2 regions of the Intestinimonas sp. HCP28S3_D6 genome follow, and region 1 is predicted to be linked to the other one. Evidence: riboswitches for the same ligand, from Rfam matches in the RefSeq annotation. Region 1 holds a riboswitch; the other holds the start of a gene.
What was found. A riboswitch is a leader RNA that binds a small molecule or an ion and turns the genes downstream of it on or off. The one in region 1 is predicted to bind glycine.

Region 1 (4,416 bases):
TGGGCGTCGGTAAAGCCGTTCTTCACCGGGACGGTCTTTACCTCCATGCCGTTTCCGAAGCAGTAGGTCTCCACCGTCCGGCGGACCATGGGGTGGGCGGCGGCGGAGATCAGGACGGTGCTCTGCTTCCACTCCCGGCACATGGCCACCGCCTCGGCGGCGGCAGAAGCGCCGTCGTAGATGGAGGCATTGGAGGCGTCCATGCCGGTGAGGGCGCAGATCATGGTCTGGTACTCAAAAATGGACTGGAGCACTCCCTGGGAGAGCTCAGCCTGATAGGGGGTATAGGCGGTGAGGAAGGTCTCCTTGCTTGTGACGCTCTTGACGATGGCAGGAATATAGTGCTTGTAGGCGCCCGCCCCCCGGAGCACCGAGGGGAAGACCGTGTTCTTGCCGGCGATGCTCTCCAGGATGCGCCGGACCTCCAGCTCGCTCTTGCCGTCGGGCAGGTCCAGGTGGTCCAGACGCATCTCCGGCGGCACCTGGGCATAGAGGTCGTCCACGCTCTGACAGCCGATGGCCTCCAGCATGGCCTGACGCTCTGCCTGGGTGGATGGCTGATAGCTTCCCATGTCCTTGGATCAGCTCCTTTCCGTTTTCTCTGCTGTGGTTCAGTCCTCCTGGGCGCAGTGGGCCTCATAGGCGGCAGCGTCCAGCAGCTCCTCCTGGTCGGTGATGTTCTCCACCTCCACCAGCCAGGCGCCGTAGGGGTCGGAGTTGATGGCCTCTGGGGTGTCCAGCAGGTCCTCATTGACCGCCTTCACGGTGCCGGTAACGGGGCTGTATACGTCGGAGACGGCCTTCACTGACTCTACATCGCCCAGGGCCTCGCCGCAGGTCAGGGCGTCCCCCACCTGAGGCAGGTTCACAAAGACCAGGTCTCCCAGAGCGTCCTGGGCGTGGTCGGTGAGGCCCACCTTGGCGGTGCCGTCGTCAGCGAAGAGGATCCACTCGTGGGACTTGGTATAGCGGAGATGATCAGGGGTATTCATGGTAAATTCCTCCTTATAGTACATTATTTATCATGTGTTCGGTTCAGTGCTTATAGAAGGGCAGGGGCACCACCTTACAGGGCACCCGGCGGCCCCGGACGTCCACCTCCACCTGGGTGCCCACGGCGGCGTCCGCCGGGGCCAGATAGGCCATGGCGATGGCCTTGCCCAAGAAGGGGGCGTGGGTGCCGGAGGTGGTCTGCCCCGCCAGCCGGTCGCCGATGTAGACGTCCTGGTGCTCCCGAACGATGCCCCGACCGGTGACCTCCAGGCCCACCCGGGTCCTGGTGAGGGGCAGCCGGCCCTCCAGGCCCACCTTGCCGATGAAATCGTCCTTGTTCAGCTTGATGGCGAAGTCCAGACCCGCCTCCAGGGGGCCTATGTCGTCGGTGAGCTCATGCCCATAGAGGGGCATGGCGGCCTCCAGCCGCAGGGTGTCCCGGGCACCCAGGCCGCAGGGGACGAGCCCCAGGTCCTTCCCCGTCTCCAGCAGCAGGTCCCACAGGGCAGGCCCCTCCCCGGCGGCGCAGTAGAGCTCGTAGCCGAACTCACCGGTGTAGCCGGTGCGGGATATGAGGCACTGGATGCCGCCCACCGTGATCTGGGGGATAAAGCTGTAATACTTCTTGGGTAGGTCCTCCTCTCCCACCAGCTTCAGGAGGATTTCCTTGGACCTGGGCCCCTGGAGGGCCACTTGGGCCACAGTATCCGAAATGTCCTCCATTTTGCAGTCCCCAAAGAGGTGTTCCGCCATCCAGGCGGCATCCTTATCCTTGTTGGCGGCGTTGACCACCACCAGGTAGGCCCCCTCCCGGACCTTGTAGACGATGAGATCGTCCACGCAGCCACCGGCGTCGTTGCACATGGGGGAGTAGCGGACCTGGCCGTCGGTCATGTTGGTGAAGTCGTTGGTGAGCATATGGTTGAGGTTTTTGAGGGCGTCCGGGCCGGTGAATACCAGCTCCCCCATGTGGGAGACGTCGAAGAGCCCGGCGGCGGTGCGGACGGCCATGTGCTCGGCGATGACACCGGTGGGGTACTGGACCGGCAGCAGGTAACCCGCAAAGGGGACGATTTTCCCGCCCAGCGCCACATGGCGGTCGTAAAGCGGCGTCTTCTTTTCCATTGGCGATCCCTTCTTTCTCAAAATTGGTAGGACAAAAAATGCAAAGCGGAGGCGCGCCAAGCAAAGGCACGCCTCCGTCTTCTCACCTGAAAGATTCTTTGCCCCGGCAGAGCAAATTGCTTCTTCGGTCCGCCGGGGCACGCGCCCCTTTGGTCTTCGGAGTTTCGTCCGGCACCGGTACTTTTGCCTGAGAGTTTTTCTGCCAATCCCCTTCGGCGCCGCCTGAGCGGTCTCTCCCGATGCCATCATTCGAACGTATTCTGTTCATTCTCAGTATACCGGATGCATCCAATCTTTTCAAGGAGGAATTGCATCAGATCTGCCCATAACTTCACCTTGGCGCTTTTATTGGCAGGGCCAATTTATTTATTTCCTATATATTTGTTCCACATATCAGAACATATTCTATTTTAAATATTCCAAACTAATTATAGCTAAAACATGTTATTTTTTTATAATTATTAAGTTATATTAAAATAAAATAATTATTTATTTTTATTTCCCTCATTTTTCTATTGACTTATTTGTGTAAAATGATATACTTCAAACCGGGAACAACATCCGTAAACCGGGCCTTGGCCCGTTCATTTCCGCTGAGAAAGGAGCATCACCATGGAACGGATCACCCAGGAGAATTATGGACTTTACATCAACGGCAAGTGGGTCCCCGCCGGCGACGGCGCCACCTTTGAGACCCGCTGCCCCGCCAACGGCGAACATCTGGCTACCTGCGCCCAAGCCACCAAAGAGGATGTGGATACCGCTGTCACCGCGGCCTGGGAAGCCTTCAAGACCTGGAAGAACATCACCACCAATGAGCGGGCCGCCATTCTGAACAAGGTGGCCGACATCATCGAGCAGAACGCCGAACATCTGGCCATGGTGGAGTCTCTGGATAACGGCAAGCCCATCCGCGAGACCATGGCCATCGATATCCCCTATTCTGTCCGCCACTTCCGCTACTTCGCCGGCTGTATCATGGCCGAGGAGGGCTCCGCCAACATTCTGGAGGGAAGCACCCTCTCCCTGATCCTCCGAGAGCCCATCGGTGTGGTGGGGCAGATCGTGCCCTGGAACTTCCCCTTCCTGATGGCCGCCTGGAAACTGGCCCCTGTGTTGGCTGCCGGCTGCTGCACCGTCTTTAAGCCCTCCAGCGACACCCCCCTGAGCGTGCTGGAGCTGGCCCGTCTGACCCAGGACGTGATCCCCGCCGGCGTTTTCAACGTCATTACCGGCTCCGGCTCCAAGGCCGGACAGTACATTCTGGACCACCCCGGCTTCCGGAAGCTGGCCTTTACCGGCTCCACCGAGGTGGGTCGCAACGTGGCCCGGGCCGCCGCTGAGCGGCTCATCCCCTCCACCCTGGAGCTGGGCGGCAAGAGCGCCAACATCTACTTCGACGACTGCAAGTGGGACATGGTCATGGACGGCGTGCAGCTGGGCATCCTCTTCAACCAGGGCCAGGTCTGCTGTGCCGGCTCCCGCGTCTTTGTCCAGGACACCATCTATGATAAGTTCGTGGAGGAGGCCGCCCGCCGCTTCAACCAGGTCAAGGTTGGCATGCCCTGGGAAAAGGACACCCAGATGGGCGCCCAGATCAACGAGAACCAGGTCAAGAAGATCCTGAACTACATCGAGATCGGCAAGCAGGAGGGCGCCAAGGTGGCCTGCGGCGGTGAACGCGCCACCGAGGGCGATCTGGCCAAGGGCTGCTTCATGAAGCCCACCCTGCTGGTGGACGTGGACAACAAGATGCGGGTGGCCCAGGAGGAGATCTTTGGGCCGGTGGCCTGTGTCATCAAGTTCCACGACGAGGACGAGGTCATCGCCATGGCCAATGACAGCAGCTACGGCCTGGGCGGTGCCGTCTGGACCCGGGACATCAACCGGGCCATCCGGGTCTCCCGCGGCATCGAGACCGGCCGTATGTGGGTCAACACCTACAACGCCATCCCCGAGGGCGCCCCCTTCGGCGGTTACAAGGCCTCCGGCATCGGACGCGAGACCCACAAGGTCATCCTGGAGCACTACACCCAGATGAAGAACATCATGATCAACCTCTCCGAAGCCCCCTCTGGCTTCTATCCCGACAAGTAAGCAAAACTGCAAAAAGTCCGGCGCGGAACACCGCGCCGGACTTTTTTGTCCTCTTGTGAAACATTTTCCACCGGGATAGGATATTTAGAGTGAAATGCATTTCAAGGAGACGCGCTATGATGACAGACCAACAGTTCACGCTCCTGGCCCAGCGGTATATGGACACCATTTTCCGGCTGGCGTTCCACTACACCAAAAGCC
Region 2 (4,416 bases), on a different contig from region 1:
CATTGATTTCCGGCTAATCGCTGCCACGAATGCCGATTTGCGGGAATGTGTATCCAGAAACCAGTTCCGGGAGGATCTGTATTACCGCTTGAACGTCATCCCCATCACCATACCTCCTTTAAAAGACCGCCCGGAGGACATCAGACCGCTGGCCAATTACTTTTTACAGAAATTCTGCGCCCAATATGGCTTGCAGAAGCGGCTTCTACCCAAAATATACCGACTGATGCAGAATTACGACTGGCCCGGCAATGTGCGCGAGCTTCGGAATTTCATCGAGTGGATCGTGGTCATGAGCACCTCCACCACGGTGAAGATCAGCGACATTCCCGCCGGGTTCCTGACCTCGGTCCACACCCAAGCACCTCCCGAGGCAGAAAAAGAGTCTCCGGAGGATGAGCGGGCCGCTATCATCGCCGCCTTGGAGAAATTTCAGTACAGGCGTCAGGATACCGCTGATTATCTTGGCATTTCCAGGCGCACATTACAATACAGACTGAAAAAGTACGACCTTCTTACTCCCCGCTCAGAATAGCGCTTGATAAAATATCCCGCTTTGGAGGCGTGCGCACAAAAAAAGAGCCAGACGAACCGCTGAGGTTCGTCTGGCTCTTACAGCTATATGCTTTTCATGATCGCGCAGCACATTGGCCGCCTTACTCAGGATCTGTCAGGCTTTGCTTGCCTTTTTCCTGCCCCTGCCCTGGGCAATCTTCATCACCGTACCTGTCAGCGCAAAGAGGGCGATGGCGTTGGGGATCACCATTAGATTGTTGAACATGTCCGTCAGTTCCCACACCAGGTCGTTGGACATGAGCGTGCCCAGGAAAATAAAGACCAGCGCGATAACCGCGTACACGGGTGCGGCCTTTCTGCCAAACAAATAGATCACGTTGATCTTGCCGAACATATTCCAGCCCAGCACCGTGGAGAAGGCGAAGAAGAACAGGCACACCGCCACAAACATGGCGCCCGCCTCTGTTCCGAACACGGAAGCGAACGCCACCTGGGCCAGATTGGTCTTGCTGATGTTCTCAGGGATGGTACCGGAGTGGAGAATGCCATCGCTGGTGTAGAGGGTAGAGATGATCACAAGGGCATTGAGGGTGAGCACCACAAAGGTGTCGATGAACACCCCGACCATGGCCACCACACCCTGATCGTGGGGGTCCTTCACGTTGGCCTGAGCGTGGGCGTGGGGGGTGGAACCCATGCCGGCCTCATTGGAGAAGAGGCCGCGCTTAGCGCCCTGGCTGATGGCGGTCTTGATGGCGTAGCCAAAGCTGCCGCCGATGATGGCCTGGGGCTGGAAAGCGTAGCGGAAAATCATGGCAAAGGTCTCGGGCAGATAGGTCAGCCGGGCCACCAGTACCGCCAGGCCGCCCACCAGGAAGATCACCGCCATGATGGGGACCAGCTTTTCGGTCACTGCGGCCAGACGGTTGATACCGCCCAGGAAGATCACCGCGCAGATGACCACCAGCACGATGCCCACCGCCCAGGACGGCACATGGAAAGCGGTCTGGAAGGTGGAGCCGATGGAGTTGGACTGGACCATACAGCCCATGAAGCCCAGGGCCAGGATGATGGCCACAGCGAAGAAGCCGGCCAGGAACTTCCCGAACGCCCCCTTAAAGGCGGTGGTGATGTAGTACACCGGGCCACCGTGGAAGGCGCCCTGTTCATCCACCACCCGGGTCTCAATGGCCAGAGTGGCCTCGGCGTAAATGGTGGCCATACCAAAAAAGGCAATGACCCACATCCAGAAAATGGCGCCCGGTCCTCCGGTGAGGATGGCTCCTGAGGCGCCCACGATATTGCCTGTACCAACCTGGGCAGCAATGGCGGTGGCTAACGCCTGGAAGGAACTCATACCCCGCTCCTGGCGTCCACCCCGCAGAGATAGATTGCCAAACACCCTCCGCATCCCTTCGCCGAAGCAGCGCACCTGGATGAACCGGGTACGGATGGAGTACCAAAGCCCTACGCCAATCAGCAGAAAGACCAGGATATAGCTGGACAGGGTCACATTGATGTTGCAGACAACGGGATAGAGCCAAGCCTCCAGCGCTTGAAATGCTTCCAACATACGTCTTCTCTCCTCTTTTAGAACAAAAACAGGCCGTGGGTCCACCCACGGCCTGAAAAGATAAGCATCACCTGTCAGCGGACCGAAAAAACGGCCCGCAGCGGCATGCATCCTCTGTCCTTTTGCCTGAGAGATTGACGGTATACTTCCACACCGTTTTGCCCCTTCGGCACCCAGTTCATGAGCTTCTCCAGAGTGACATTCACGCACAGTCCTCGTTCCTGCTCGGAACACCTGAGAGTGTTACTCCTTCGGCAAGCCAACGGCTTTTTTCTGGGCGCTTCAACTGTCCTGTCCTGTTCGATTGTGATGGACATTATACCGCCATTGGCGGACAATGTCAAGACTCATTTCCCCCTGTCTCAGGCGATCATTTTGCACAAGGTGAGGGCATTGACCAAAATTGTGGCTCCTGCCCGCAATCGTACCAAGGGGTTTCCTTTTACCCATACAAGTATTTCTCTTATTTTGCCTACATCAGAGGGATACGTTTCACTGTCCGTTTCCACCGGATTGGTTCACACACTGCAGCAGATCCTTACATGCTTTGTGCAGAGTATAATCCCATTCCTCGAGTAAGGCGGGACGCTCTTCTGCGACGCTGCCCAGCTTGTTGGAATGATCTGTGTAATAGGGACACCCGTCCCCACGAACCCGTTTGTTGATAGCGCTCGGCCAGGTGTGCCCATGCTTACAGCGCCACCAGACCTCTTTCTTGGAACGTGCCGTTACCTGATCCGGCGTCAGCGGCGCATTTTTCGAGCTGTCCCACTGAGCGGCCAAATCCGGATGAGTGACAGACAGCCGCAGGTGCTGATAGCAGTTGTGATACTGGCTGCGGGGGTATGCCCTCCCCTTTCCTCAGGAGATCCTTCACGCTTGCCTGCCACACAAACTCCCCCCGCCGCCACCAATACTTTTTCTCAGAGCAATAAAGCACTTGATCCGGCGTCAGCGGGAAATTAAGTTCGTTGTCCCATTCCCGGGCCAATTCCGGATACTTCGTAAGCAGGGAATTATCTGCACAGACCGCTCGGACGTCACAATAGGGACAGCGTTTTGAGGGCGTCAGTTTGTAGAGGTGGCTGGGATCACTTTGCCACTCATGTCCCTTTTCACGTTTCCACCAAAGTTTTTTGTTTGATTGGATGGCTACATCATCAGGCACAAGCGGCAAATTTTTTGTGGGGTGCCAAATCGAAACAAGCGTAGCATCTATGGGCCGCTTCGGCTACCGTATCACGGTTCGCGGATGGCAGATGGGGCATCTGCTTTCACGGGGACTGGTGCGGGAACAGATGGCCGCCTTCCAGACATGTCCTTCCGAGCACTTCCAGTATACTTCTTTTTCGGAACCAGGAACCACATCATATGGAGTCAGGGGAAGATTCAACGCAGGATGCCTTTGAGCGGCAATTTCTGGCCGGAGTGTTGCCAAGCAGTTTTTTTCATATGCCCGAAGATTGGCGCAAAAAGGACAGCTTGATCCATGCTTGGTTCTATTGGCAATCGAGGCTTGATATTCTTGGTGACACTTTGGGCAATGCCACCAGGCTTTTCGCGGTGAGCCGCTAAGCACAGCATCGGGTTTATCGGAATTCCGGGCGCTCCACTCCTGGGCGAGCTCAGGATATTCTACCGCCAGGGTACGTTTCTTTCGCTCATGGAAATACATTTGATTGATTTCATATTGATCCCGCTGGTGATGAAAATCAAGCGGCTACAAACCAAGATAGCAAAATACGGCAGCAATCATGTGGTCCAGATATTGGTTGCGCTCGTCAAATCTGTATAGAATTTTAGACGGTTGAATTATGACTGGATCTGTCAGATCTTTGCTGTCGCAGATGCGAAGCACCTGGTAAGCAGACCTTTGATGCGGTCTGCCGGACGATCCTGTTTGACATCGCCAGACGGCATGGGCTGCATCTGGATCAGGAACCGTCCTACGGTGGGAGGGAGTATCTGGAAAAGCAGGATTATATCCTGATGAAGCAGAAGGAGCAGCTTGCGGCGCAGGAGCAGAAGCTGGAAGAACTGACGTTCAAAATCGAGGACGTGGAGACGCTGTTAGATGATGTTTCCGATGCGGCCTACGACAAGGCGGTGGAGGTCGTGACCGATACCGTTCGGCAGGAGACGCACAAGGAAGATATTCGTCTGGTGGAGGAATCGAAAAAATGGGTGCTTTCGCCGGAGCGCAAGGCCCCGAAGAAGGAACGTGAGTATGCCGCTGATCGTCTGGATGGGGTCATTACCAAAATCAAAAACGCCATGCAGCACGCTCTGGCGAAAATCCAGCGGACGCTGATGCAGCCGGAAGTCAA

Region 2: linked by a shared signal. The riboswitch ahead of ACTNBK_RS05470 (alanine/glycine:cation symporter family protein) and the one ahead of gcvT (glycine cleavage system aminomethyltransferase GcvT) in region 1 are both predicted to bind glycine.

Annotation. Positions count from the first base shown of each region.
Region 1 is NZ_JBQHTM010000030.1:19,586-24,001, reverse strand. Features, by position in the region: gene gcvPA (aminomethyl-transferring glycine dehydrogenase subunit GcvPA) at 1-572, opposite strand, end outside; gene gcvH (glycine cleavage system protein GcvH) at 612-992, opposite strand; gene gcvT (glycine cleavage system aminomethyltransferase GcvT) at 1,036-2,118, opposite strand; glycine riboswitch at 2,284-2,367, opposite strand; gene ACTNBK_RS10840 (aldehyde dehydrogenase family protein) at 2,731-4,215, shown strand; gene ACTNBK_RS10835 (RNA polymerase sigma factor) at 4,332-4,416, shown strand, end outside.
Region 2 is NZ_JBQHTM010000010.1:65,570-69,985, forward strand. Features, by position in the region: gene ACTNBK_RS05465 (sigma-54 interaction domain-containing protein) at 1-535, shown strand, start outside; gene ACTNBK_RS05470 (alanine/glycine:cation symporter family protein) at 671-2,089, opposite strand; glycine riboswitch at 2,202-2,285, opposite strand; gene ACTNBK_RS05475 (zinc-ribbon domain-containing protein) at 2,582-2,872, opposite strand; gene ACTNBK_RS05480 (zinc-ribbon domain-containing protein) at 2,781-3,308, opposite strand; gene ACTNBK_RS05485 (zinc-ribbon domain-containing protein) at 3,321-3,764, opposite strand; gene ACTNBK_RS05490 (hypothetical protein) at 4,079-4,416, shown strand, end outside.